3 regions of the Rhodococcus sp. MTM3W5.2 genome follow, and region 1 is predicted to be linked to each of the others. Evidence: riboswitches for the same ligand, from Rfam matches in the RefSeq annotation. Region 1 holds a riboswitch; each other region holds the start of a gene.
The links. Region 1 has a riboswitch for S-adenosylmethionine ahead of BTZ20_RS23730 (ABC transporter substrate-binding protein). Riboswitches for the same ligand answer to the same signal wherever they lie in the genome.

Region 1 (9,512 bases):
CCGTCGCCGCGCCCGCCGCGGGCCTCACGCGGCCGGTACGGGGACCTCCGGTTCGCCGAGGCTGAGCATCAGCCGGTTCGCCCACGAGAACGACGCGGCGGCCAGGACCAGGTCGCCGATCTCCTCATCGGTGAAGCCGGCCGCACGAAGCCGCGCCAGGTGACCGGAGTCGGCGCGCGGTGGCTGCGCGGCCAGCGCGGCCGCGAAGTCGACGACGGCGTCCCACCGATCGTCGACGCGGGCCGTGACGCCCTCGTCCATGATCTTCTGCACGTCGGCGTGCCGCTTGGACAGCTCGGATGTGAAGCGGGCGTGCACCGAGGTGCAGTACACGCACCCGTTGAGCCGCGAGGTGGCCGTCGCCGCGAGCTCCCGCTCGGTGCGAGAGAGCCCGCCGCGCCCGTAGAAGATCTCCTTGTCGTTTGCGCTGCGCTCGCCGAGCACCTGCGGATCGCGGGCCAGCAGTCGGAAGTACGGGCTCTCGCCGCGGAAGCCCACCAGCTGCGTCCGCTGCTCCTCGGAAGCGTCCTCGAGCCGGATCGGCTCCAGCCAGGGCACCCAGTCCAGGTGGTCCTGGGTGAAATCGCTTGGGCGGCGATGCTGCTCGACCTCGCGTACCTCGCTCATGCCGACTCTCCGATCAGGGTGTACCCGGCGACCAGCCGGATCTGGTAGTTGACGTAGCCGATCAGCTGGGACACGGTCACGATCGCGGCCTCCGTCAGGCCCGCCGAGCGCAGCCGCTCGATTGCCTCCCGGGTGGCGGCGGCGGGGTCCACGGTGAGCAGCTCGGCGTGCCGCAGCAACGCCGCGAGCTCCGGGTCGTCGACGGTTCCCGCCGTCACCGCCGCGGCGAGATCCGGGGGCAGCAGCGCCGAATAGTGTTCGGCGAGTGCGGGTTGCGCGGCAAGCACCGCCGCCCTCAGCGCGACCGCGGCGAGCTGCTCGCGGTTAGGGGACGGCGCTCCGAAGAACGCGTCGTGCAGCCGCTGGGTGTGCTCCGCGACCGCGGGCCTTGCCGATCTGAGCGGGGACACCGCGTCGGCCAGCGGGGCGCCGAGCACCCCGTCCAGCACGTCCGCCGTCCGGTTCGGTGGGGCATGGGTCGACGACGTCGTCATGGTCGTGATTCCTTCCGGTAGGCGCCATTCCAGCCGAGGCGCGGGGCCACCTTCGTGGCGATGAGTTCGATGGAGTGCAACGTGGCCGCCTGGTCCGGATCGATCGGATGAACCTGGAAGATCAGGTCGGTCGACCGCTGCACCGCCGGATCGGCGGCGAGCAGGTCGGTCACCTCGTCCGGGGTGCCGACCACGGAATCGCGCAGGATCTCCTCGGCGCTCTCGCTGCCGTCGGCGAGGCCGATACCCTGCAGGTACGCCCGGAATCGCAGCGCGCCACGGCGCGCGAGTTCCCAGGCCGCCTCGTGGTCGTCGGCGACGAACACGCTGCGCGAGGCGCCGATCCGCGGGCGCGTGCCCGGCGGGAGCGCCTCCAGGTACGCCGCGATCAGCGGCCCCTGGACCTGCCCGAGGGCGGCATCCGCGAGACCGGGCTCCCTCGGCTGGGTCCGCGACAGCAGGAGCCCGTCCCCGGATTCGCCCGCCCGCACGGCGCCCGACACCGAGAAGGTCGCCTGCCAGCGACGCTCGAGCAGCCGCGCCGCCCGGGGGTACAGCGCCTTGCCGTCGACTATCGGGGCCCCGGACAACGCGGCCGTCAGGCGCTCGATCTTGTTGTCGTACAGGGCCCGCCGATCCGCATCGGCCTGCCCGAACAACGCGAAGGCGCTCGCCGACCCGCCGGTGCCGAGACCCAGTTCGAGCCGGCCGCCGGACAGGGCGTCGAGGACCGCGGCGTCCTCCGCCACCCGGATCGGGTCCTCCAGGCCGAGCGTCACGATGGCCGTACCCAGACGGATCGCGCTCAGCCGGGCCGCCGCGTGCGCCAGGAAGACGAACGGCGAGGGCAGGCCGCCCTCCGCCGGATCGACGTGATGCTGGGCCACCCAGCCGACGTCGAAACCCAGCTCCTCGGCGAGGCCGAGCTGCGCCAGCGCATCGCGGTAGAGATCTCCCGCGTCCCGGCTCTCGTCACCGACCAGCCGGGTGAACCATCCGAGCCGCTTGCTCCCGGTCACGTCATGCCACCTTTCCCAAATATGCTTCTCGTACCGCGGGATTGCCCAACAGGTCTGTGGCCTCGCCGTGCAGCACGATCTCGCCGCTCACCAGGACATTGCCGGTATGCGCGATGGACAGCGCGAGCTCGGCCTGTTGCTCGACGATCAGGATCGCGAGCCCGAACCGTTCGTTGAGCCGGACGATCTCGTCCAGCACCCGGTCCACGAACAGCGGGGACAGCCCCATCGTCGGTTCGTCCATGCAGATCAGCCGAGGCCGGCTCATCAATGCACGGGCGAACGCCAGCATCTGCTGCTCGCCGCCGGAGAGCGTCCCCGCGTGCTGCCTGCGCCGCTCCGCCAGCCGCGGGAAGTGGTCGAACAACTCGGCTGCCCGCTCGGCCAGCACCGATCGCCGCTCGCGGTGCACGTAGCCACCGACGTACAGGTTCTCCTCGACCGTCATCTCCGGGAACACCCGTCGCGCTTCGGGAACCGAGGCCAACCCGGCCTTGATCCGGCCCGCCGGGGCCACCGCCGTGGCGTCCTCCCCGTCGATCAGCACCCGCCCGGTCGTGGGGGTCAGCAGCCCGAGGGCGGTCTTCATGGTCGTCGACTTGCCGGAGGCGTTTCCCCCGAGCAGGGACACGATCTCGCCCGGCCGGACCCGAATGGACACCTCGTTCAGCGCTCGCGAGCGTCCGTAATACACGCTCACCCCGTCGAGTTCGAGGATCGGGGCCGCGCTCTCATCGACCGCCATCGGTGTCCACCTGCCCTTCCGCGCCGACCGTGGCCGGCCGCAGCCGGCGACGACCGAGATAGGCCTCGATCACCCGCTCGTCGGCCTGCACCTCTTCCGGGGTCCCGACCGCGATGATCGAACCCTCGTCCATCACGATCACCCGATCGGAGAGCTGGTTGACGAGTTCGAGCTTGTGCTCGACCAGGACGATGGTCTGCCCGTGCGCCTTGAGTTCGGCCAGTTGACGGCCGACCTCGGCGGTTTCACTCTGATTCATGCCCGCCGCGGGTTCGTCGAGCAGCAGCAGGACGGGGTCGAGGGCGAGGGCCCTTGCGATCTCGGTGCGTCGCCGGTTCGCGTATGACAGCGTGTACGCCGGGTCGCCCGCGCGGGGAGCCAGCCGTTCCCCGAATCTCGCCAGCCCGGAGTCCACCTCGGCGCGCAGGAGTTCCCGCTCGGCCCGTACCTTCCGGGTCGGCACGAGCGCGAGCGCCGTCTCCGCGAGGATCGGAACCCACCGGATCACGGGATACCGGACCAGGGAGCGCAGCGGTCGCGCGGCCCGGAGGGTGCTGTGCAGCCCCACCTCCACGTTCTCGGCCACCGTGAGGTTCCCGAATACCCGGCCGTTCTGAAAGGTCCTCGCGATGCCCGCCTCGGCCGCCTCTTCCGGGGAGCCTGGCCGTACCGCATTGCCGCGCAGCAGGATCCGACCGGAGTCGGGCCGCAGAACGCCGGACACCAGGTTGATCGTGGTGCTCTTTCCCGACCCGTTGGGCCCGATGATGGAGACGAACTCGCCCCTGTTGACCTCGAAGTCGATCCCGTCGACGGCGCGCACGCCGCCGAAGGCGCGGCGCAGCCCCGCCACCGACAGGATCTGCTCAGACTGCTGCGCTGACACGGTCCCTCCTCGTCCAGATTCCCTGTGGCCTGAATCGGATGATCAACAGCAGGATCACCCCGTAGAGCAGAATGCGAACCTCGGGCGCCAGCCGGAACAGCTCGGGGACGCCGATCAGGACAACCGAGCCGAGGATCGCGCCGTAAGGGGACCCGGTCCCGCCGAGCACGATGATGGTGACCACCAGGAGCGAGAGCCCCAGGTTGAACACCGTCGGATCGATGTACGAGTACTGGTGCCCGAGGAGCGCACCCCCGACGCCGGAGAAGATCGCGCTGATGGCGAAGGCCAGCGCCTTGTAGTCGCGAACCCGCACGCCCGACGACCTCGCCGCCACCTCATCGGATCCGACCGACCTGAGCACCGTGCCGAGGTGTGACCGCTGGATCGCGGCCACCACCAGCACGGTCAGGGCCAGGAACACCAGATCGAGGCGGAAAAGGTCTGCAGCGGTGGAGAACTCGTATCCAAAGATCCGCGGCGCCGGGATCCCGAACAGTCCGTAGCTGCCCCGGGTCACCGATTCCCAGTTGCGGATGATCGCGACCGTGACGACACCGATCCCGAGCGTCGCGATCGCCACGTAGTGACCGTTGAGCCTCCAGACCGGAGCAGCCAGCACGGAGGACACGATCGCCGCGGTCAGCGCGGCCGCGGCCACCGCCGCGAGGAACGGCCAGTCGTAGCTGATCGTGAGGAGGGCCGAGGTGTACGCGCCGATCGCGATCGGGCCGGCCTGGCCGATGGTGAGCTGACCGGCCGAGCCCGCCACCAGCGTCATCGAGACCGCGATGATGGCGTAGGCGATGATCTGGGTCCCGACCACCAGTCCGTAGCTGCCCGAGATCAGGGGCACCGCGATCCCGACCACGGCGAAGGCGGCCGCCGCCTGCCACCACTGCACCCGGATCTGTCGACCCGAACCGAGGAAGGTGCCGGTCAACGGTTCACTCGAGATCGACGGCGCCTTCGCCAGCAGTCCCCCCGGCCTCAAGACGAGCACCGCGATCAGCACCCCGAACGTGATCAGATCCCGGTATCCGTCCCCGAACTGGTAGATCCCCACGGCCTCGATGACGCCGAGCACGAAGCCTCCGAGCACCGCGCCGGGGATCGATCCCAGTCCGCCTATCGTCGCCGCGACAAATCCGCTCATCCCCGCGATCGTGCCGCTGGTCGGCGAGATATTCGAGTTATACAGTCCGACAAAGATTCCCGCCAGCCCACCGAGGCCCGACGCAATGACGAACGCCAGGTTCTGCACGCGGGGTACCGGGATCCCCATCTGCAGCGCCGCATCGGGGTCCTGCGCCGTCGCCCGGATCGCCAGCCCGTACCTGCCGTACTTGAGGAAGCAGGCGAGGCCTGCCATGACCACGATCGTGATGGCGAGCATCACGAGGTCCGAGGTCCCGAACCGCACGCCGCCGATCTGCCAGTTGTTGGTCGGCAGCACCGGTGGGAACGGTCGGGTCTCGGGGCCGAAGACCATCTGGACCAGGTTCTCGATGATCATGCCCGCGGCGACGGTGGCAAGCAGCGCCGCCACCGCCGGACCCCGACTCAGCGGCCGCACCGCAACGATGTTGACGACGAACCCGAGCAGGCCCGAGACACCGACCACCACCACGATGGTGGTCCACAGGGACAGGCCCAATTCGGCGATCAGCCACCACGCGAAGATCGATCCGAACGCGAACACCGCGCCGTGGGCGAAGTTGATCACGTTGGTGACCCCGAATATCAGGGTGATCCCGACGGCGATCAGCGCGTAGGCGTTGCCGTGGATGAGTCCGGCGAGCAGGGTGTCGATCATGTGGTGGGTACGAACTTCCCGTTCTGGAGCACGAGCTCGCGGGGCGCCACGCCATCGGGACGGCGGGACTGCTGATCGAAGGTGAACTCGCCCAGTCCGATTCCGTTGAACTCGGATTCCTTCAGGCCCTTGAGGACACCCTCCCTCGTCGCACCGCCGTGGTTCGCGGCGTCGGTGAGGACCTTCAGTGCGTCATAGGCGTAGACGTTGAAGTCGCCCGGGTCGACCCCGAACTTCGCCCGGAACTTGCCGACGAAGTCCTGGATACGGGGGTCGGCGTCCGCCGGGCTGAAGATCCCGTTCACGATGTCGCCCTCCGCCGCCGGGCCCGCCAGCTTGATGAACTGCGGCGTGTTCTGGCCCCCGAAGAACTGCTTGTCGAACCCGACATCCCGGAGCTGTTTGACCACCAGGGCTCCGTCGGGGCCGTAGCCGAGGTGCACGAAGGCCTCCGGCGCCGCCTCACGACCCTTGATCAGGATCGGCTTGACGTCCGTCGAGTCCGGGAGGATCGGCGACGAGTAGACGATCTCGATACCCTTCTCGGCCGCGAACTGCGAGAAGTACTTGAATGCCTGCTTGCCCCAGTCGGTTTCGAGATAGACCACGGAGACCTTCTTCGCCTTGCGGGAGACCCACTCGGCGTTGCGTTCCTGGAACACGTCGAGGGTGATCGACGGGCTCCACGAATACTCACCCCCGTTGGTGAACTCGACCGCGGAGTTGGTGAATCCGTACTGCACCAGCTTGCCCCGGTTGTACACCGGGGAGGCGGCGATCGACGCGGGCGAGGAGAAGTCGCCGAGCTCGGCGATCACGGACTGGTCGTCGACGAACTTCGTCGCGATCGGCACGGTCTGCTTCGGATCGGACTGCGAGTCCTCCCATTTGAGCTCGACCTTGCGCCCGTCGATGCCACCGTTCTGATTGATCTCCTCCAGCGCCAGGTCGAAGCCCTGCTGCCACAGTCGCCCGTACTCTGCCGACGGACCCGTCTTGGGTCCCGACACACCGAAGTAGACGGTGCCGGCCGTGGCCGCCTCCGAGTCGCTGCACGCGGCGGTCAAGCCGAGCAATGACACCGAGGCGACCATTCCCGCCACTAACCTGCGGGTGCGTCCGGGGACGGCTGGATTGGTACTCATTCTGCGAATTCCTCCGGGTATTCGTCCACGCGAGCGCGCCGCGACAGACAGGAAGTCACCGCGCACGACCTCGTTGTCGTGGCGGCGAATGGGAATAGGACGGCGAACTGAAGGGACGGCGGCATGACGAAATACACCGATCGCCGATTCCGGCCCTTCATTCGAAAAGGCGGGTATCGACGTCGATATCCGCCTATTGGGATTCTCGACTGGGTCTGCGCAAATGCAATACCAGCGCTCGACTCGAATTCCGATCAGTTCTTACACTGATCGGCTTCTACACTCCGTGGTGACAATCAACGTATTCAGCTTTCGCGACAGTAGGGGCGCTTGCCGTATCCGCATGGATACAGCCCGGTCCTCACCCGGGGCACCCCACCGCTCCGCGAGGGTTGCCGATCAGCAAGCCGGGGCTATCTGCTGATACTCATGACCGCTGGGAGAGAAGGTATCCGGGCCCTCACCACGTGTCAACCGTTCGGTTGGGCGCTCAGCGCTCACCCCTCCCCGCGCCGGCCTCCCCACACCCGCCCAGCGCTGCACATTTACTATTTCGAAACAGTTCCCGATAATTCGGATCACCGTGAAAACAATGGGCGCCAACCCAATTCAGTAGTGTTCGCGACGTGAACGAATCCAGCTGGACACCGGTCAACCCCTTCGCGCCCGACGGCCGAATACTCGTCATCGGCGCGAGCAGCGGGATAGGTCTCGCGGCCGCCGCGATGGCATACCGGGCGGGGGGCTCCGTCGTAGGCGTCGCCCGGGGCGAGGCCTGCTTGAGGCGGTCCTTCGCCGCGATCGGCGGATCGGATGCCGCCCGACTGCTCCCGATCGCCGCAGACGTCCGCGATCCGGCCGGACTCGAGTCGATCTTCGCCCGCACCGGGACGGTCGATCACGTGCTGCTGACGGCGGGATTCGCCGCGACCGGTCCCACCCGGACCACCCCGTGGTCGGCCATGGAACCGGCGTACACCGACCGCGTCGCGACCGCCTACGCCGTCGCGCAGCGCGCGGCGCCTGCCCTTGCGCCCGGGGGCTCACTCGTCTTCACCTCCGGCGGGTTCGCGGTCCGGCCCGCGGCCGACACGAGCGTCGTCGCCGCCGGACTGGCCGCGCTCGAGACGTTCGTCAGGGGGCTCGCTCTCGAGCTGGCGCCGAGACATCGCGTCAACGCCATCCGGCCGGGCCGGATCGACACCCCGATGCTGCGTGGCGCGCTCGCCCGCAGCGCGGGCGGCCCGGTCGACGACGAATCGGTTTCGGCCGCGGGACGTTCCATTCCCCTCGGCCGGGTCGGCACGGCCGACGAGGCCGCGCACGCCGCGCTCTTCCTGATGGCGAACACGTACATCACCGGCGTCACACTCGGGGTCGACGGCGGCCAGGGCCTGCGCTAGGCGCCGATGGCACGCTTGCCGAGCTCGATGATCGACGCCCGGAGCGTGGCCTCATCCACCGCGGGCTCGGTCCCGCCCGTCACCATCGTCAGCAGCTGCGGCACGGTGGACGGCCAGGCCGCGATCCCGATCAACGAGAAGAGGGAGATCGCGGTGCGCGCGTCGGCTTCACGGCCGATCAGCTGCGCGAGGCTCTGCACCTTGTCGAGGTACACCTGGCTGCGCGCCTCGTCGCTCGGCAGGTCCTCCTTCCGGTAGTGCAGCGACTCCCACATCAACAGCCGCAGCAGGTCCGGGCGCGCGCGATGGAAGTCGAACACCGCGCCGATGTACTCGTCGAGGTCGGTCTCCTGCGTGAGCGGATGCGCCTGCCCGAGCTCGGTGAGCGCCTCCATGATCACCGCGTCGAACAGCTTCTCCTTGCTCCCGAAGTACCCGTAGATGCGCTCCTTGTTGACCCCCGCACGCTCGGCGATCCGGTTGACCCGACCGCCCGCGATGCCGTTCTCCGCGAACTCAGAACGTGCCGCGTCCAGGAGTTTTCGTCGCGTCGATGATCCCTCGGCATGCTCATTCATGCGCGAATCCTATCCGCAACATTTCCGGGGTCCCGGAACCCTTGTGCTCCAACCAACTGGTTGGTAGAAGTAGGTCCTGCCCACAATGGAAGGACCCTTCGATGACCAACGCCCTGCATATCAACGCCTCCGCGCGCGGCAAATCGAGCGACTCGCGCAACATCGCAACGACGTTCCTGGACGCCCTGACCGCCAAGGACCCGACACTCACCGTCGACACGCTCGACCTGTTCGAGGAGCGGCTGCCCGACTTCGGCACCGCCGCCGCTGGCGCGAAGCTCGCCGTCTTCACCGGCCAGGAGCAGACGCTCGAGCAGCGTCGGGCCTGGGACCAGGCCCGAGAGGTCTTCGACCGCTTCGCGGCGGCGGACCTCTACGTCCTGAGCATCCCGATCTGGAACTCCGGGATCCCGTACATCCTCAAGCAGTGGATCGACCTCGTCACCCAGCCGGGGTGGGCATTCGAGTTCGACCCCACGCAGGGGTACTCCGGGCTCCTCACGGGCAAGCGCGCCGTGACCGTCTACACCAGCGGTGTCCACAGTCCCGGCGTCCCCCTCGAGTTCGGAGCCGATTTCGCGACCCCGTTCGTCGAGGACTGGCTGCGTTTCGTCGGCATCGACTCCGTCTCCGAGATCCGGTACGCCCCGACGGTCCTCACGCCCGACCCGTCGGTTGGCCTGGCCGTCGCCCAGGAGCGGGCACGTGAGCTCGCCGCCGCCTTCTGATATCGCGGCGGCGCCCGCCGTCGCGGCGACGGAGCCGCGCTGGGCGCCGACGGGACGAACGATCGGCCTGA
Region 2 (9,512 bases), 980 kb from region 1:
TGGCGCAGCGGGTGGCCGATCACCGGCGGGGTGTCACGGCCGTCTTCGGCTCGGTGGGCGTGTTCTTGGTCACAGGCCTCCTGCTGTGGACCCAGTGGTGGCGTTAGCTCACCAAAAAGCTACTCACCGGTGAGATTTGCGTGCGGTGAGGCCGCGGTGGCACACTTGTTGCACTTCGCGCCGGTGCTACCCCCGGTAACGGAGCGAGAGTCGGATTCACCAGCGGCAGATTTCGCGCCCGGGCTCACCCCGCCTGGCGCCTTCGCGCTTCCGAGTTGAGTGCAGCGGCCCGTAGACCAATCGGGAATTGATCGTGCACCCTCGGTTAGCCTCACCCCCATCTCGACCAAAAACCTGCGGCTGCGTCGATTTCCACCTCGGCGCTGCTACTTCCCAGTAACCCGCCCCCGAGTGGGAGCGGCATGAGTAGGAGTGCAATCGTGTCTCTTGTGTCTGAAGCAACCACACCGAAAAAGGTTGAGCTGACCGACGAAGAGATCTTCGCGGGCCACGTCGGCGGCAAGCTCTCTGTCGAGACGACCGCCCCCTCGATTCTCAGCGCGCCCTGTCGATCGCATACACGCCCGGTGTGGCACAGGTCAGCCGCGCGATCGCGGCCGACGAGACGCTCGCGGACCGCTACACGTGGACCAGCCGTCTCGTCGTCGTCGTGAGTGACGGCACCGCGGTGCTCGGACTCGGCGACATCGGACCGCGCGCCTCGCTGCCGGTGATGGAGGGTAAGTCCGCGCTGTTCAAGCAGTTCGCCGGTCTGAACTCGATCCCGCTTGTGCTCGACACCAAGGACCCCGACGAGATCGTCGAGACCCTCATCCGGCTGCGCCCGAGCTTCGGTGCCGTCAACCTCGAGGACATCTCGGCCCCGCGCTGTTTCGAGATCGAGAAGCGGGTCATCGAGGCCCTCGACTGCCCCGTCATGCACGACGACCAGCACGGCACCGCCATCGTCGCGCTCGCCGCGCTCAAGGGCGCGGTCAAGGTCCAGGACCGTGACATCACGGCGCTGCGCGTGGTGATCTCCGGTGCCGGTGCGGCAGGCGTCGCCTGCGCGAACATCCTGCTCGCGGCCGGCATCGCCGACGTCACCGTCCTCGACTCCAAGGGCATCGTGTCCAGCGACCGTGCCGACCTGAACGAGATCAAGGCGGACCTCGCCGCTCGCACCAACCCGGCCGGACGCACTGGCGGCATCGTCGAGGCGCTCGACGGCGCCGACGTGTTCCTCGGCGTGTCCGCGGGCACCGTGCCGGAGGAGATCATCGCGACGATGGCCCCGAGGCGATCATCTTCGCGATGTCCAACCCGGACCCGGAGATCCACCCGGACATCGCACGCAAGCACGCCGCGATCGTCGCGACCGGCCGCAGCGACTTCCCGAACCAGATCAACAATGTGCTCGCCTTCCCCGGTGTGTTCAAGGGTGCGCTCGACGCAGGCGCCCGCCGCATCACCGAGGGCATGAAGCTCGCCGCGGCGGAGGCGATCCTGTCCGTCGTCGCCGACGAGCTGGCCGTCGACAAGATCGTGCCGAGCCCGCTCGATCCGCGGGTGGCCCCCGCGGTCGCCGAGGCCGTCGCGGCCGCGGCCAAGGCCGAGGGCGTCGCCCAGGCCTGAGCCTCCAGTTCTGCGTAGAAGGGCCCCGTCGAGCGGTTGACACCGCACGACGGGGCCCTTCGCGTTGTCCGGTCTTTTTCCGGGCGGGCTCAGGTCAGCGTCGGCGTGCGGCGCAGTCGGCCCGTGCCCGGCACCGAGGCCCACACCGCGACCGCGAGGATGCCGTCGAGGATCAGGGCCAGCGCCGCGACGAGGATCGCGCCCACCAGGATGCGGGCATAGTCACCGAGCGCCAGGCCGTCGAACATGTACCGCCCCAGTCCGCCCAGGTTGACGTAGGCGGCGACCGTGGCGGTGGCGATGACCTGCAGCGTCGCGTTGCGCAGCCCGCCGACGATCAGCGGCAGCGCGTTGGGGACCTCCACCCGGCCGAGTACCTGTGCCCTGGTCATCCCCATCGATCGCGCGGCGTCGACCACGACCGCGTCGACGTTCGCGACGCCTGCGTAGGTGCCTGCCAGGATCGGCGGGATACCGAGCAGGACCAGCGCGATGATCGGCGGGATCAGGCCGAGCCCGAGGAGCAGCACCAGGAACGTCAGGATGCCGAGGGTCGGCAGTGAGCGGAGCGAATTGACCAGCCCGACCAGGATCGCATCGCCCCTGCGGAAGTGCCCGATGAGCAGTCCCAACGGGATCGCGATGGCCGCGGAGATGGCGACCGCGAGCAGGCTGTACCAGAGGTGTTCGACGATCCGGGCGCCGATGCCGGTGGGGCCGGACCAGTTCGACGGGTCGGCGATGAAGTCGAAGGCGGATCCGAACAGGTTCATGCGGGGCCCTCCGTCGCGCGGAGGAGCGCCGCCGGTCCGTCCGCCCTGCGGCTACGGGCGGTCCTGGTCCACGGGGTGAGCAGGCGGCCCGCAAGATAGAGCAGGCCGTCGATCACCAACGCCAGGAAGACGATCGCGATGATCCCCGCCAGGATCTGGTCCGGGTAGTCGCGCTGGTAGCCCTTGGTGAACAGCTCACCGAGTCCGCCGATGCCGATCAGCGAGCCGACCGACACCAGCGAGATGTTGGTGACGGCGACGACCCGGATGCTGGAGATCAGCACCGGGAGGGCAAGCGGCAGTTCGACGGTCAGCGCGCGGCGAAGCGGGGTGAAGCCCATCGCGGTGGCCGAGTCGATCACCGATTCGGGCACCGAGTCGAGGGCCTCGGGCACGGCGCGCACCAGCAGTGCGGTCGAGTAGATCGCCAGCGCGATCACCACGTTCATCTCGTCGAGGATGTTCAGCCCGAGCAGGGGCGGGATGGTGACGAACAGCGCGAGCGAGGGGATCGTGAACGCGAGCGAGGCGAGCGTCATGGTGGTCTTGCGCAGCCACGGGATATTTCGGATGGCGACGCCGGCGGGCACCGCGATCAGCAGCCCGATCAGCAGCGGCAGCAGCGCCAGGTAGAGGTGCGTCTTCGCGAGGTCGACAACCTGCGAGAAGTTGTCGATCAACCAGCGCATCAGCCGGCCGTCTCGCCGTTGAAGAAGTGCCGGTTCCTGGCCCGGTCCTCGGCCTGTCGCTGATCCGCGAGTTTGCGGATCACCTCGGATCCGTTGACCCCGCCCACCACCGAGCCGGAATGGTCCACCACGACCCCGATTCCGGACGGCGACGAGATCGCGGCGTCCAGTGCCTGCCGTAGGTCCCCGCCCCGCGTGAACAGCGAACCGCCCGCGGACGTGCTCTCGGCCAGTGTGTTGCCTGCCCGGATGCCCTCGACGCCGGTGACGTCGATCCAGCCGCGCGGCGCCGCGCCGTCCTCGGTGACCACGAGCACCCACTCGCCCTGGCCGAGGCGAAGCGCGGCGAGTTCGGATTCGACGGCGGTGCGGATCTCGTGCACCGGCACCTCGTCGGCGGGCCGGAACGACAGCCCGCGGTACCCGCGATCGCGTCCCACGAAGTCGGCGACGAAATCCGTTGCGGGGGAGGCGAGCACGGTCTGCGGATCGGCGTACTGCTGAAGCCTGCCGTGCGGGCCGAACACCGCGACGCGGTCGCCGAGCCGGACCGCCTCGTCGATGTCGTGGGTGACGAACACGATGGTCTTGCGCAGCTGCGCCTGCAGGCGCTGCATCTCGGCCTGTAGGTCCTCGCGGACCACCGGATCGACCGCGCTGAAAGGCTCGTCCATCAGCAGGATCGGTGGGTCGGCCGCCAGGGCCCTTGCGACGCCGACGCGCTGCTGCTGGCCGCCGGAGAGCTGGGACGGGTAGCGGGTGGCAAGCGCGGGGTCGAGCCCGACCCGCTCGAGCACCTCGAGCGCGGCCTTGCGGGCCGCGCGTCGCGAATCGCCGCGCAGCACAGGCACGGTGGCCACGTTGTCGACCACGGTCCGGTGCGGCAGCAGGCCCGCGCTCTGGATCACGTAGCCGATGCCGAGGCGGAGCTTGACCGCGTCCGTGCGGGTGACGTCCTGGCCGTTCACGATCACCTTGCCGGAGGTGGGGGTGATCATCCGGTTGATCATCCGCATGGACGTGGTCTTGCCGCAGCCCGACGGTCCGACGAACACGGTGAAGGACTCGGGCTCGATGACCAGGTCGAGGTTGTCGACCGCGGTGGTGCCGTCCGGGTAGCGCTTGGTGACCGACTCGAAGGAGATCAAGGCCGGCCGCCTACGACACCGGCTTGTCGAGCCCCTGTGCCGACACCCATTCGGTGGCGGCGGCGTCCGGTTCGGTCTTCGAGTCGCCGGACACCGAGGTGTTCAGGGCGATGAGCTCGTCGGTGGTCAGCTTGGCCGACACCGCATTCAGGACCGCCGCCAGCTTCTCGGACTGCTTGTTCGCGCGCAGGACCGGCACCACGTTCTGCGCCGGGAAGTTGTTCTTCGGGTCCTCGAGGACCACGAAGTTGTTCTTGGCGATGGCAGGCGAGGTGGTGAAGATGTTCGCCGCGGTGACCTGGCCGGAGGAGAGGGCGGCCACCGTGGCCGGTCCGCCGCCGTCCGCGATCGGCACGAAGTTCTGCGGGCTGATGACGAGGCCGTAGTCGGCCTCGAGTCCGGGCAGCCCTCCCGCGCGCTCCTGGAACTCGGCTGGGGCGCCGAACTTCACCTCGGCGGAGTGCGGCGCCAGGTCCGCGATCGAGGTCAGCTGCCACTTGTCGGCGGTCTCGCGGGTGACCACCACCGCGTCCTTGTCCTCGCCGGGTGCGGGCGTGGTGATCGCCAGGTCGGGGCCGAGCGCCTCGGGCAGGGCCGCGTCCACCTCGGCGGCGCTGGTCGCGGTGGTGTCCTTGTCGAGGTACTGCAGCAGATTGCCGGTGTAGTCCGGGATCACGTCGATGGACCCGTCCTTGACCGCGGGGATGTAGGTCTCGCGGCTGCCGATGTTGAGCTTCGTCTGCACGTCGAAGCCATTGGCACGCAGGGCCTCCGCGTAGATGTTCGCCACGGTCTCGGACTCGGGGAAGTTTGCCGACCCCACGATGATCGCGTTCGGGTCCGAGCTCGTGCCACCGCCGCTGCTGAGCGGGTCGGAGTCGCCGCCGCATCCGGTGAGGGCAAGGGAGGTGACCGCCGCGGCGACGGCAAACGGGAGCAGGCGTGCGGAGCGGAGAGCTGAGAACCTCATGGCGTCCTTCCATCGGTTCCGGCGGTAGCACCCGTCCCCTTCGGACTGGTTGCTGCGGCGTCAACAAGCCGGATCTCTCGGCCGCTCGAGATGGTGCTGGCCACCGAGTGTAACGATAGGGAGGACATTCGCTGGGTGAGGAGAGGGAGCGTGGCGCGCCATGACGGCTCGGTGGAGGAAGGCCGCGATGACAGCGATGTCCGCGGCCGTGGTGTGCGCGCTCGCCGGATGCACGGTGGACAATTCCCGGCTCGACGAGACACAGGCACCGGCAGCGATCACCGTCGGATCCGGGGAGAGCGCGGAGTCACAGGTCGTCGCGGAGATCTATGCGGGGATCCTGCGTGGCACCGGATCCCCGGTCGAGGTGGGTTCCCCGGAGACCAGGGCGGAGTACGTGGAGGGACTCGGGGCGGCGGACATCACGGTGGTGCCGGACTTCACCGGGCAGCTGCTGCACTACTTCCAGCCGGATTCGGCGCTCACCGATCCGGACGAGGTGTTCGAGGAGCTGAACAGGTCTCTGCCGGAGGGGCTCTCGGTGTCCGACTACAGCGAGGCAGAGTTGGAGACCGAGGAATCTGCGCCGGCCGAGAACGTCGTGCCCCTGATTCGCAGCGGGGTGCTCACCGAGGATCAGGTCAAGGCGCTCAACGTCGTTGCGGGCGAGCTGACCTCGGCCGACCTGGCGTCGATGGCGGAGCGGGTCCGCGTCGGCGAGCTCACCTCGGCGCAGGCCGCGGACGAATGGCGCGCGGCTCGCTGAGCGCGGTGACGCACGAACGGGCGGTTACCGGGTTCGCCTCTCGGCGATCCTCCCGGTAACCACCCGTTCGATGCGTGAGCTAGACCTCGGTGCGTTCGAGCGCCTCGCGCAGGAAGCCGCCGAGCTCGCGCACGGCGTCGTTTGCCTCCCGCAGGATCGACGCCTGCAGGTGCGCGACGTGCCACAGGTTCGGGTACTCGGTGAACCGAACCGTGACGTCGGCGGCGCGCATCTTCTGCACCAGTTCCGTCACCTGTGGGTACAGCACCTCGGAGGTGCCGACGTGCACGATGGTCGGCGGTAGCCCGGCCATGTCGGCGTGCAGCGGCGCGAAGCCCGGGTCGGCCGGGTCTCCGCCGCCGAGGTACGCCTCGGCGGCGACGAACGACCACGCCGTGTTGACCACGAGATCGCGATCCTTCGGGGCGTCCCTGGCGCCGGGGTCCACCCATGGCGCGATCAGCCCGAGCGCAGCCGGGCGCACGTCGTGCGCGTCGATCAGGCGGCGCGTGGTGGCAAGCGACAGTCCGCCGCCCGCCGAATCCCCCGCGATGGCAACCTGATCGGCGGAGTACCCGTGCTCGACCAACAGCTCGAGGTACGCGTCGACCGCGTCCTCCAGTCCGGCCGGGTACGGATCCTCCGGAGCGAGGCGGTAGTCGAGCAGGTACACCGCGGCCTCGGACTCGCGTGCCAGGTACGCGGCCAGCGACCGGTGGGTGGCGAGCGATCCGAGGGTGTACCCGCCGCCGTGCAGGTACAGCACGGCGGTGCGGCGCTCGGTGGCCCCGACCGTGATGCGCTCGGCCCTGCGGCCTGCCAGGGTCAGCTCGCGCACGACGGTGTCGCGGGGGAGCCGCTGCAATGGGGAACCGGCGTCGAGCAGGGCACGCGCCGCGGGTACCGGCATCTTCGCGTGCAGGGCCACCCGGTAGAAGGCGCCGAGGTTCGCCGCGACCAGCGGTCGGGGGAGGAACACCACTGGGCTACTTCCCCTTCGGCATCACGCGGCCGGCGATCTCGGCGACAACGCGTTGGTAGCTCGAGCCGACCAGGCGTACCCAGGCGTCGAGGAACTTGGCGTCGGCGCCGATCAGCACCCGCGCCTTGCCCTTCTGCACGCCGTTCACGATGACCTTCGCGGCCTGCTCAGGCGTGGTGCGCGCCAGCTTCTTGTCGAAGAACTCGGAGAAGGCCGCGAGGTCCTCCCCTGGCCCCGCGGTCGCGTTGCGGGCGATGGCGGTCTTGATGCCGCCGGGGTGCACACAGGTCACCTTGACCGGGTGCTTGGCGATCAGCATCTCCTGCCGCAGCGACTCGGTGAAGCCCCGGACCGCGAACTTCGCGGAGTTGTATGCGGACTGACCGGGCATCGAGAGCAGCCCGAAGAGGCTCGAGACGTTCACCACGTGCCCGTCGCCGGATGCGACCAGGTGCGGCAGGAATGCCTTGGTGCCGTTGACGACTCCCCAGAAGTCCACGTCCATGATCTTCTCGATGTCCTTGAACTCGGACTTCTCGAACTCACCGTGGTACGCGATGCCTGCGTTGTTGTAGATCTGGTTGACCTTGCCGAAGTGGGCGGCGATCGCGTCGGCGTATTCCAGTACGGCCTCGCGCTGGGACACGTCCAGGTGGTCGGACCTGACCTCGGCGCCGAGCGCCTCGGCCTGGCGCACGGTCTCGGCCAGTCCGATGCTGTCGAAGTCGGACAGGGCGAGCCGGGCGCCCTTCTGCGCCAGGTTCAGCGCGAGCGCGCGACCGATGCCGGATCCCGCTCCGGTGATGACCACGACCTTGCCTGCGAAATCGCTCACTGTGCAACAACCTTCTCGTCGTCATCGCCGGCGGTGCCGGCAAGCGGTGCATCGCCGGCGGTGCCGGCAATCGGTGCATCGCCTGCGGTGCCGGCGATGGGTGCAATACCGCGTTCGATCTCGGCGGCGATCTCGTCGCCGGTGATCGCGGGCAGATCCCTGGTGGCCACGCTGCGGTAGGCGGCGAGGTCGAACTTCTTTGTCGTGTTGCGGAACTGGAAGGTGAAGCCCGGCCACAGCGTGGTGTTGTTGCCGTGCTTGTCGAGGTACCAGCTGGCGCAGCCGCCGTTGTTCCAGACGCTGCGCGCGAGCTTGTCCTGCAGGTCCTTGTTGTAGGCGTCCTGCACCTCCTGGCGGACCTCGATGGTCCCGATACCGTTGCGCTCGATGGTGTTGATCGCGTCGATGACGTAGTTGAGCTGCGACTCGATCATGAAGACCATCGAGGTGTGGCCAAGGCCGGTGTTCGGGCCGACGAGGAAGAACATGTTGGGGAAGTTGGCGATCGCCGATCCCTTGTAGCCCTGCTGTCCGCTGGCCTCGAAGACCTCCGCGGCGGAGCGGCCGTCCTTGCCGATGATCCCGGCGAAGGTGGGGGAGTCCGTCACGTGGAAGCCGGTGGCCACCACGATCGCGTCGACCTCGCGGGTCGCGCCGTTGCGGTCGACGATGCCGTTGGCCGTGACCTCCGCGATGCCGTCGGTGACCAGGTCGACGTTCGGCTGGGCCAGCGCGGGGTAGTAGTTGTTGGAGATCAGCATGCGCTTGCAGCCGATCTGGAAGTTCGGGGTGACCTTCTTGCGCAGGTCCCGGTCCTTGATCTGCATGCGCAGGTGGCGCTCGGCCGCGAACTGCAGCGGCTTCATGAAGATCGGGGCCTTGGCCAGGCCGACGACCTGGGTCTCGCGCATCCAGTAGATGCCGGTGCGGGAGAGCTTCTGGAACCCGGGCACGTACTTGAACGCGAGCTTCTCGAGCGTGGTGTACTCGCGGTCCGCGCGGGGCAGGACCCACGGCGCCGTGCGCTGGTAGACGTCGAGCCGGCCGGCCTTCGCGGCGAGTTGGGGGACGATCTGGATGGCGGAGGCGCCGGTGCCGATCACGGCGATGCGCTTACCTGCCAGGTCGGCGTCGTGGTTCCAACGGGCGGAGTGGAAGATCTCGCCCTCGAATCCGTCGATGCCCTTGATGTCCGGCAGCGACGGCTCGCACAGCGCGCCGACGGCCGAGATCACGATCTTGGCGGTGAATGCGCCCTGCGAGGTCTGCACCTCCCAGCGTGCGCTGACGTCGTTCCAGCGCGCCTCCTGCACGTCGCAGTCGAAGACGTGCTTGTCGAGCACGTTGTACTTGCGCGCGACGGAGCTGATGTAGTTCTGGATCTCCGGCTGCTTGGAGAACGACCGGGTCCAGGTCGGATTCAGCGCGAAGGAGTACGAGTACAGATGCGAGGGGACGTCGCAGGCCGCGCCGGGGTAGGTGTTGTCGCGCCAGGTGCCGCCCACCTCGCTGCCGCGTTCGAGGACGACGAAGTCCCGCTTGCCCTCTTGAACCAGCTTGATCGCGGCGCCCAGGCCCGCGAAGCCACTGCCGATGATCAGCGTGTCGACGTGTCGCGGAGCTCCACCCGGCTTCACGGCGGTATCTGTAACTGGAAGACTCATGTACCACACAGTAGGGGCTTGTTGAGTCACAGTCAATAGCTTATTGACGA
Region 3 (9,512 bases), 2.1 Mb from region 1:
CGGAGGCGAATTGCCTGATGCCGAGCGCGTCGGCCACGGCGACCTCCGCCGCGACCTGGTCGCGGACGGAGATCAGGGGGAAGCGTGATCCCCACGGCTTCCCGTCGGGTGCGAGCGAGCTCGGCCCGGTGGTGCCGCGGCAGCCGCCGAGCACGTTGGTCGCGAGCACGCACCATTCGTTGGTGTCGATGGGGGCATCGGCGCCGACCATGCCGTTCCACCAGCCCGGCGACGGGTGCTCGTCGTCGGCGGGGCCTGTGACGTGCGAGTCGCCGGTCAGCGCGTGCTCGACGAGCACGATGTTGTCGAGCTCCGGGCTGGGGGTGCCCCAACACTGCAGGGCGACGGTGACGTCCGGTAGGACGCCACCGCCCTCGAGCTGGAGCGTGCCGATGCGGATCTCGGTCAGACGCCCGTCAGTCGGCGGAAACGCGACGACGCTGCGGGTGACCGGCTCAGCGGTGACCGCCATCAGGGTGGCGTCGGTCGCGAGCTGCTCGACGGGGGTGCTGAGGTTGATCGTTGGTGTTGACACGGCGGGAATGTTATCGATCAAGCGTCCAGGATGAGGGCAATCCGAAAACTTTTCGCTGCTCTGATCCGGGTTGCCCGGCCGCGGCCCCGATGCTGTCGATTTTGGCCAGATCCCGCGGTCTCGCGGAGTAGCTTGGTGACCCATTCGGCCTCGATGCCGTCACGGCCGTGACCGACGTCGTGACGGTACGTCGCCGCGGTGAGGTGGCCGACAGTCCATCCGTCTCGGCCCTGTGAGATTCGACCTACCGGGCGGAGCTACGGCCCGCCCGGGCCAGCGCCATGGTCTCGCCGAGCAGCTTGGTGACCCATTCGGCCTCGGTGAGGAAGCCGTCGTGGCCGTATCGGGAGTTCACCACGCGCAGCCCGTCGCACCCGGGCAGATGCTCGGCGAGTTCCTCCTGCTGGCGCAGTGGGTAGAGCCGGTCGGAGTCGACGCCGCCGACGATCACCGGGACGGGTGTGGAGGCCAGGGCGGCCTCGATGCCGCCGCGGCCACGACCGACGTCGTGACGGTTCATCGCCTCGGTGAGCAGCACGTAGGTGCCGGGGTCGAAGCGGGTGACCAGCTTTTCGGCCTGGTGCTCGAGGTAGCTCTCCACCGCGTACCGGCCGCCCTGCCAGGTGTCCTCGCCTGGTTGCGGGGCGTTGCCGAACCGGGTGTCGAGTTCGTCCTCGGTGCGGTAGGTCAGGTGCGCGATCCGTCGGGCGATCCCGAGTCCGGCGCGTGGCACCCGTCCCGTGCCGTGATAGTCGCCGCCCTGCCAGTCGGGGTCGGCGGTGATCGCGGCGATCTGGGTGGTCTGGGTGCCGATCTGGTCTGCGGTCGCCCGTGCCCCGACCGCGAGGATCAGGGCGGACCGGACGCGGTCGGGGTGGCCGACAGTCCATTCGAGGGTCCGCATGCCGCCCATCGAGCCGCCGACCACCGCAGCGAACCGGTCGATGCCCAGCGCGTCTGCCAGCGCGAGTTCCGCCTCGACCTGGTCGCGGATCGAGATCTCCGGAAAGCGTGATCCCCAGGCCCGGCCGTCCGGGTCGAGCGAGGCGGGCCCGGTCGTGCCACGGCAGCCGCCGAGGACGTTGGTGGCCAGTACGCACCATTCGTTGGTGTCGATGGGCGCGCCGGGGCCGATCATCCCGTTCCACCAGCCCGGCGACGGGTGCTCGTCGTCGACGGGACCGGAGACGTGCGAGTCGCCGGTCAGCGCGTGCTCGACGAGCACGATGTTGTCGAGGTCGGCGTTCGGCTCACCCCAGGCCTGCACGGCGAGGGTGACATCGGGCAGGACGACGCCGCTCTCCAGTCGGAGAGCGCCGATACCGATGCCCGTCAACCGCCCGTTCGGCGGCGGGAACCCCGCGAGGGCCGGTAGGGCCCCCGCGGAGGCCGCGCCGAACGGGCGTCTGACTCGGAGCGCACTGTCAAGATGCCGCCGCCGCGAGACCGGCCTCGAGATCGGCGATGATGTCGTCGATGCCCTCGATGCCGACGGCGAGCCGCACCAGGCCGGGGGTCACGCCCGACGCCAGCTGCTCCTCGGCGGTCAGCTGCGAGTGCGTCGTGGAGGCGGGGTGGATGACGAGCGAACGCACGTCGCCGATGTTGGCGACGTGGCTGTGCAGGGTGAGGGCGTTGACGAAGTTCTTGCCCGCGTCGACCCCGCCGGCCAGCTCGAACGCCACGATCGCGCCCGCGCCCTTCGGTGCGAGCTTCTGGCCGCGCTCGTACCAGGGCGAGGAGGGCAGGCCGGCGTAGGCGACCGAGGTGACCTCGGGCCGGGCCTGCAGGAACTCGGCGACCCGCTGGGCGTTCTCGACGTGTCGCTCGATGCGCAGGCTCAGCGTCTCCAGGCCCTGGCTGATGAGGAAGGCATTGAAGGGCGAGACCGCTGCGCCCACGTCGCGCAGGAGCTGCACGCGGGCCTTGAGCGCGAATGCGGGCGCGCCGAGGTCGGCGAACACCGCGCCGTGGTAGCTGGGATCGGGCGTGGTGAAGTTCGTGTGCCTGCCCTGGGTCCAGTCGAAGTTGCCGCCGTCGACGATGACGCCCGCGATCGCCGTGCCGTGCCCGCCGAGGTACTTGGTCGCCGAGTGCACCACGATGTCCGCGCCGTGCTCGAGCGGCCGGATCAGGTACGGGGTGGCGACCGTGTTGTCCACGATCAGCGGGATGCCGTTCTCGTGCGCGACCGCCGAGACGCCGGGGATGTCGAAGACGTCGTTCTTCGGGTTGGAGATGGTCTCGCCGAAGAAGGCCTTGGTGTTCGGCTGGATGGCCGCACGCCACTGCTCGAGGTTGTCGGGGTCCTCCACGAAGCTGACCGTGATGCCGAGCTTGGGCAGCGTGTAGTGGAAGAGGTTGTAGGTGCCGCCGTACAGGCGCGGGCTGGAGACGATGTGGTCGCCTGCCTCGGCCAGGTTGAGGATGGCGAAGGTCTCGGCGGCCTGACCCGAGGCCAGCAGGAGCGCCGCGACACCCCCTCGAGCGCGGCGATCCGCTGCTCGACCGCGTCCTGGGTGGGGTTCATGATCCGGGTGTAGATGTTGCCCGGCTCGGCGAGTCCGAACAGCGCCGCCGCGTGGTCGGTGTTGTTGAACGTGTACGAGGTGGTCTGGTAGATCGGCAGAGCCCGGGCGTTGGTGGTCGCGTCGGACGTCTGGCCCGCGTGGATCTGCTTGGTCTCGAAGCTCCAGGCCGCGGTCGGGTCGGTGACGGGGGTGTTCTCGCTCATGTGTTGTCTACTCCAAGAAATTGGGGGAGATCGGCGCAGCTCAGGCGCCAGGGGGCAAGAGTGGGTCCTATCTGCGACAACAACACATGGTGAACCTCCGGTGGGTCGTGGCCCGGTTTGTGGGTCCGTCCCGACGGACCCGCGCTTGTCATCCGAACTGTTTCTCGGACAACCCGGTCATCACCCGGGGCACCCCACCGCGGATGGAGGGTTGCCGACCAGCTAGCCGGGGCTTGATGCTGGTACTCATGACCGCCCCGATATTAGCGGCTCGGATCGAAGGGTTGATAGCTAGGGCGGCGTTTCGGTGTGACCGAGGCCCCTGCGGGACCCGGCGACGGCGGGTGACCTGCATTACAGGGCTAGGCTCCTGGTCGCAATCATCAAGTTCTTGGCATCGCCCGAGTATTCGAGTACCTCGCAGGGAGACCGATAGTGAAAGCCGCCGCCACGGCGCTGACCCGAGGTCTCACCGCCCGGCACATCCGGTTCATCGCACTCGGCTCCGCGATCGGGACGGGACTCTTCTACGGCTCCGCCGCGGCGATCCAACAGGCCGGTCCGTCGGTGTTGCTGGCCTACCTCATCGGTGGCCTGGCGGTGTACATCGTGCTTCGCGCCCTCGGCGAGATGGCCGTGAGTAACCCGGTGTCGGGCTCCTTCGGCGAGTACGCGAGCAAGCACCTCGGGCCGCTCGCCGGGTTCATGACCGGCTGGACCTACACCTTCGAGATGATCGTCGTCTGCCTCGCGGACGTGACAGCATTCGGCGTCTACATGGGGTTCTGGTTCCCCGACGTGCCGCGGTGGATCTGGGTACTGGCGATCGTCTTCTTCATCGGCGCGATCAACCTGCTCAGCGTCAAGGTGTTCGGCGAGCTCGAGTTCTGGTTCACGTTGATCAAGGTCGCGGCGATCGTGGCGATGATCGCCGCGGGTGTCGCGATCCTGATCTTCGGTTTCGGGATCCACGACACCAGCACGGGGATCAGCCAGCTGTGGTCCGAGGGCGGGTTCTTCGCGACCGGCTTCGGCGGCTTCGTCGGTTGCTTCGCGATCGTCGTCTTCGCCTTCGGCGGGACCGAGATCATCGGTGTCACGGCGGGCGAGGCGCAGGATCCCGAGCGGACCATCCCCCGCGCGGTCAACACGGTGCCGATCCGGATCATGCTGTTCTACGTGCTGACCCTCGCCGTCATCATGGCGATCAACCCGTGGCAGAGCATCGGCACCGACGGCAGCCCCTTCGTTCAGATCTTCGAGGGCCTCGGCATCGGGCCCGCCGCGACCGTGCTGAACATCGTGGTGATCACGGCGGCGCTGTCCGCGATCAACAGCGACATCTTCGGCGCGGGCCGGATGATGTTCGGCATGGCCGAACGCGGGCAGGCGCCCGCGATCATGCGGCGGGTCTCGCGCAACGGCGTGCCGTGGATGACGGTGGTCATCATGACCGTGGCCCTGCTGGTCGGGGTGCTGCTGAACTACGCGATCCCGGAGTCCGTCTTCCTCGTGATCGCCTCCATCGCCACCTTCGCCACGATCTTCGTCTGGCTGATGATCCTGCTGTCGCAGTACCGGTCGCGGCGCCGGATGAGCGCGGAGGAGACGGCGGAGCTGAAGTTCCCTGTGCCGTTCTGGCCGTACGGGCAGATGTTGGCGATCGCCTTCCTGGTCTTCGTGATCGTCGTCCTCGCCTTCTCCGCGGACACCAGGGTGGCGCTGGTGGTCGGGGCCGTGTGGCTGATCCTGCTCACCCTCGCCTACGTCCGCTTCGTCCGTCCGCAGCCGGAATCGGAGCCGGAACTCGTGCATCAGCCGTCCTGACGGCGATTCCCCCGCGCCGCGCCCGATTCGGCGGGAGGATGTGAGCAGCAGCTCGCTTCCCGACGGAGGAGCCCGCGGTGGACAGTCACGGACCGGTCTTGGTCGGCGTCGGCCCCCTGACGCCGGGACAGGTGCTGCGTGTGGCCCGTTCCGGCGCTGCGGTGGGACTGTCGGATCAGGCCGTTTCGGCCATGGCGTCGACCAGGGCGCACATCGAGGCGCTCGCGCGGGACTTCGGTCCGGTGTACGGAGTGTCCACCGGTTTCGGCGCGCTGGCCACCCGGCACATCCCGCCGGAGCTGCGGGCCCAGCTACAACGCAGCCTGATCCGTTCGCACGCCGCGGGGAGCGGACCGGAGGTCGAACGCGAGGTGGTGCGCGCGATGATGCTGCTGCGCCTGGCCACGCTGGCGACCGGTCGCACCGGCGCACGACCCGCGGTGGCGCACACCTATGCCGCGTTGCTGTCGGCCGGGATCACGCCCGTGGTCCCCGAATTCGGCAGCCTCGGCTGCTCGGGCGACCTCGCGCCGCTCGCGCACACGGCGCTCGCGGTGACAGGGGAGGGCCTGGTCCGAGACGCCGCGGGGGAGCAGTTGCCTGCCGCCGACGCGCTGGCCGCGGCGGGGATCTACCCGCTGGTCCTCGAGGAGAAGGAGGGCCTCGCGCTCATCAACGGCACCGACGGGATGCTCGGCATGCTGGTGCTCGCCTGCGACGACCTGCGCCGGTTGTTGCCGCTGGCCGACATCACGGCGGCGATGAGCGTCGAGGGGCTGATGGGCACGGACCGCGTGTTCGCCGCCGATCTCCAGGCGTTGCGCCCGCATCCCGGGCAGGCCGCGGCGGCGGCGAACATGGTCCGGCTGCTGGCGGGCTCGGAGATCGTCGCCAGTCACGCCACCCCGACTGCCCTTGGTCCAGGACGCCTACTCGCTGCGGTGCGCGCCACAGGTCGCGGGCGCTGCCCGGGACACCCTCGCGCACGCCGAACGGGTCGCGGCGTGCGAGCTCGCGAGTGCCATCGACAACCCGGTGGTGACCCTCGACGGCCGGGTCGAGTCGAACGGCAACTTTCACGGCGCACCGGTGGCATACGTGCTGGACTTCCTCGCCATCGTCGTCGCGGATGTGGCGGGCATGAGCGAACGCCGAACCGATCGGTTCCTCGACACCGCGCGCAGCCACGGCCTGCCCCCGTTCCTGGCCGCCGACCCGGGGTGGACAGCGGGCACATGATCGCGCAGTACACCCAGGCCGCGATCGTCTCGGAGCTCAAGCGGCTGGCGTCGCCTGCGAGCGTGGACTCGATACCCTCCTCGGCCATGCAAGAGGATCACGTGTCGATGGGATGGTCGGCCGCGCGCAAGCTCCGCCGGTCGATCGACGGTCTGACGAGGGTGCTCGCGATCGAGGCGCTCACCGCGGCGCGGGGGCTCGACCTGCGGGCACCGCTGCGTCCGTCGCCTGCGACTGCCGCGGTGCGGGACGCGATCCGGGCCCGCGTCGGCGGACCCGGCCCGGATCGGTTCCTCGCCCCCGAGATCGGGGCCGCCGTCGAGCTGGCGGCCTCGGGTGCGCTGCTGCGCAGCGCCGAGATGGTGGTCGGGGACCTGGCCTGAGTCGACCGGGATCGGGTAGCCGACTACTCGTGACCCGCGCGGCGCCGGGGCACAGGATGGGTACGCGGGCGAACCCGACTGTCGTTGTGAACGAGGTGGTCGTCATGGCTGTTTCCCGCGCCGTGCCGAGCGAGCGCGCGGCGAGCGATGAGGAAGCGTTGGTCGCCTCGATCTGGGCGACGCGCGTTCGCTGGTCCCTCCTAGCCGACCGTCTCAAGAGGCGTATCGACATCGCACGCGCGGCCGTGCTCTACCTAGGCGCCGCGGGCGCGATCGCGGCGACGGCGACCGCGACCCTACTGAGGACGGCGGACGTGGCCAGGGTCCCGGTGGCGGCCTTCGGCGCGGTGTGCCTTGCCATCGCGACCGTCGTGACGACCCTCCTGCTCACGCCCGACGCGGTCCGTCGCTGGACCAGGGCCCGGGCCGCCTCGGAGGGCATCAAGCAACTGGTACTGAGGTTTCGGGCCGGTGCGGCTCCCTTCCGCGGCGCGGAGGCGCCTGCGCGACTGGCAGCGGAGGTCGCGGAGATCGAGGAGGCCGTCGACGACCTGTTGGCCCACGTCGCCGAGATCGACGAAGACGATGCGGATGTCCGCGACGCCGTGGTTCCTGGATCCATGACACCGGGGGACTACGTCCGGGATCGGGTGCAGAGTCAGATCACCGACTACTACCGACCCCGGGCTCGCGAGTACGCGGGGCGGGCTCGGCGCCTGCGACGGGCGGCGCTCGGGTTGAGCGTGGCGACCGCGAGCGTCGCCGCCGTTGTCACGGTTCTCGCCGGCGATGCGGGCATCTCGGCTGGCGGCCAACAGTCATCCGGCCTCGCACCGTGGGTGGCCGTGCTGACGACTCTCGGGGAGCGATTGCGGCCCACCGGGCCGGCAGCAGATACGACTACCTTGCGATGAGCTACTCCGCCTGTGCGGGTCGGCTGGGCAGGCGGGTGAACGAGTGGCGGACAAGCGGATCACCCACCGAGCCCGCCGCGTGGAAGGCCTTTGTCGATGACTGTGAGGGCGCGATCTCGGCGGAGAACGCGAGCTGGATGGCCAAGTGGTCCGAGCGAAGACCCGCAGTCGACTAGGCCTCGGCGGGCGGCGCCCGCCAGGTGACGACGCGATGGATCAGCCTCGCCGCGGTTCGTGCGGTCCGGTTGTCGAAGTCGAGCTTCGGATTGAGCTCCGCGACGTCGAGCAGTGCGAGCTTGCCGCTGCGCGCGACGATGTCGCACACCCGCTGGACCACCTCGAGCGGCACCCCGAACGCCGCGGGGGCGCTGACGCCGGGTGCGACGGACGCGGGCAGGACATCCAGGTCGATGGTCAGGTGCACCAGGTCGGCCGTCCGGAGGAACTCGTCGACGAACGACTCCACGGCGGGCAGGTTCGCCGTGCCGCAGTCGTCGTCGAGGAGGTACCGCACGCCGAGTGACACGGCGCGCGTGAACAGCGCCGCGGTGTTGCTCGGCTGCGCGATGCCGAGCACCGCGTAGTTCAGCAGCCGACCGCGCTCCGCCTCGGCGTCGGCCATCTGCCGGAACGGTGTCCCGGAGGTCGGAGCGGGGTCGTCGCGGAGATCGAAGTGCGCGTCCAGGTTCAGCACCCCGAGACGCGCGCCGGACGTGCCGGCCGCAGAGGCCGACAGCCCGAGATAGCTTCCGTAGGCAACCTCGTGCCCGCCGCCAAGCACCGTGACGAAATGGCCGGCGTCGAGTAGTCCGGCCACCACGTCGCCGAGCCGCCGCTGGCCGTCCTCGAGGTAACCGACGGCGACCGCCACATCGCCCGCGTCGAACACCCGGATCGGCGTGGCGAGTGCCATCGAGGTCAGCGCGTGACGCAGGGCTGTCGGACCCCTCGCTGCCCCCGGCCGTCCCTTGTTTCGCCGCACCCCCTCGTCGCTGCGGAAGCCGACCAGAACGGTTGCCCCTGGCGCGATGTCGGCCTTGAAAGGGGACATCGCCGAATGCCAGCGCAGGTGCTCGGGGCCGGGGCCGTCGTCGCGTCCCGACCAGGCGCCGGGAATGAGATCCACCCTCGTCATCGTCGGTACCCGTCCTTCCACACCTCGTGGACCAGCGGCACACCCGGCCGGTAGGCCAGGTGCAGGTGTGTGGGCGCGTCCAGCGCGATCAGGTCGGCCCTGGCCCCGACACGAATGTGTCCGATGTCGTTGCGCCGCAGGGCCGCCGCGCCGCCCGCCGTCGCGGCCCACACCGCCTCGTCCGGACTCATGCGCATCTCGCGTACCGCCAGGGCGATGCACAGCGGAATGCTGGTCGTGTAACTCGTGCCAGGGTTGCAGTCCGCGGCCAGGGCGACGGTGACACCGGCATCGAGCAGGGCCCGGGCATCGGGATACCGGTTGCGGGTGGAGAAGTCGGCGCACGGCAGCAGCGTCGCGACCGTCTCGCCCGATGTCAGCGCGTCGACGTCCTCGCCGGTCACGAAATTCACGTGATCGACGGAGGCCGCGCGCAGCTCGACGGCGAGCCGGACCCCGGGGCCGGGGCCGAGCTGGTTGCCGTGCACCCGCGCCGTGAGGCCGGCGGCGATGCCCGCCTCGAGCACAGCCCGCGACTGGTGCTCGTCGAATGCCCCTGTCTCGCAGAACACGTCGATCCACCTGGCGTTCGGCGCGCACGCCGGGACCATCTCCGCACACACCATCCGCACGTATGCATCGGTGTCGCCTTCGAACTCGGGCGGGGTCAGGTGCGCGGCCAGCAGCGTCGTCTCGGGCGTGACCTCCGCGGCCACCTCGAGGCTCCGCAACTCGTCGACGACCG

Region 2: it holds a riboswitch for S-adenosylmethionine, as region 1 does, so the genes downstream of both, BTZ20_RS18970 (ABC transporter substrate-binding protein) here and BTZ20_RS23730 (ABC transporter substrate-binding protein) in region 1, are expected to answer to the same signal.
Region 3: it holds a riboswitch for S-adenosylmethionine, as region 1 does, so the genes downstream of both, BTZ20_RS07500 (bifunctional o-acetylhomoserine/o-acetylserine sulfhydrylase) here and BTZ20_RS23730 (ABC transporter substrate-binding protein) in region 1, are expected to answer to the same signal.

The regions. Positions count from the first base shown of each region.
Region 1 is NZ_CP019572.1:5,195,508-5,205,019, forward strand. It holds gene BTZ20_RS23700 (peroxidase-related enzyme) at 25-627, opposite strand; gene BTZ20_RS23705 (hypothetical protein) at 624-1,121, opposite strand; gene BTZ20_RS23710 (LLM class flavin-dependent oxidoreductase) at 1,118-2,140, opposite strand; gene BTZ20_RS23715 (ABC transporter ATP-binding protein) at 2,142-2,885, opposite strand; gene BTZ20_RS23720 (ABC transporter ATP-binding protein) at 2,872-3,771, opposite strand; gene BTZ20_RS23725 (ABC transporter permease) at 3,752-5,587, opposite strand; gene BTZ20_RS23730 (ABC transporter substrate-binding protein) at 5,584-6,732, opposite strand; SAM riboswitch class IV at 7,054-7,167, opposite strand; gene BTZ20_RS23735 (SDR family oxidoreductase) at 7,359-8,135, shown strand; gene BTZ20_RS23740 (TetR family transcriptional regulator) at 8,132-8,713, opposite strand; gene BTZ20_RS23745 (FMN-dependent NADH-azoreductase) at 8,815-9,441, shown strand; gene BTZ20_RS27430 (hypothetical protein) at 9,419-9,512, shown strand, end outside.
Region 2 is NZ_CP019572.1:4,214,893-4,224,404, reverse strand. It holds gene BTZ20_RS18995 (hypothetical protein) at 1-107, shown strand, start outside; partial or broken gene BTZ20_RS18990 (NADP-dependent malic enzyme) at 441-1,635, shown strand; gene BTZ20_RS18985 (ABC transporter permease) at 1,725-2,408, opposite strand; gene BTZ20_RS18980 (ABC transporter permease) at 2,405-3,097, opposite strand; gene BTZ20_RS18975 (ABC transporter ATP-binding protein) at 3,097-4,245, opposite strand; gene BTZ20_RS18970 (ABC transporter substrate-binding protein) at 4,256-5,215, opposite strand; SAM riboswitch class I at 5,222-5,312, opposite strand; gene BTZ20_RS18965 (glycine betaine ABC transporter substrate-binding protein) at 5,403-5,981, shown strand; gene BTZ20_RS18960 (alpha/beta hydrolase) at 6,061-6,960, opposite strand; gene BTZ20_RS18955 (SDR family NAD(P)-dependent oxidoreductase) at 6,968-7,798, opposite strand; partial or broken gene BTZ20_RS18950 (flavin-containing monooxygenase) at 7,939-9,462, opposite strand.
Region 3 is NZ_CP019572.1:1,630,781-1,640,292, forward strand. It holds gene BTZ20_RS07490 (homoserine O-acetyltransferase MetX) at 1-472, opposite strand, end outside; gene BTZ20_RS07495 (homoserine O-acetyltransferase MetX) at 780-1,871, opposite strand; partial or broken gene BTZ20_RS07500 (bifunctional o-acetylhomoserine/o-acetylserine sulfhydrylase) at 1,960-3,269, opposite strand; SAM riboswitch class IV at 3,406-3,523, opposite strand; gene BTZ20_RS07505 (amino acid permease) at 3,705-5,096, shown strand; partial or broken gene BTZ20_RS29725 (aromatic amino acid lyase) at 5,174-5,983, shown strand; partial or broken gene BTZ20_RS29730 (aromatic amino acid lyase) at 6,012-6,718, shown strand; gene BTZ20_RS07515 (DUF4231 domain-containing protein) at 6,823-7,632, shown strand; gene BTZ20_RS26670 (hypothetical protein) at 7,629-7,808, shown strand; gene hutG (formimidoylglutamase) at 7,805-8,767, opposite strand; gene hutI (imidazolonepropionase) at 8,764-9,512, opposite strand, start outside.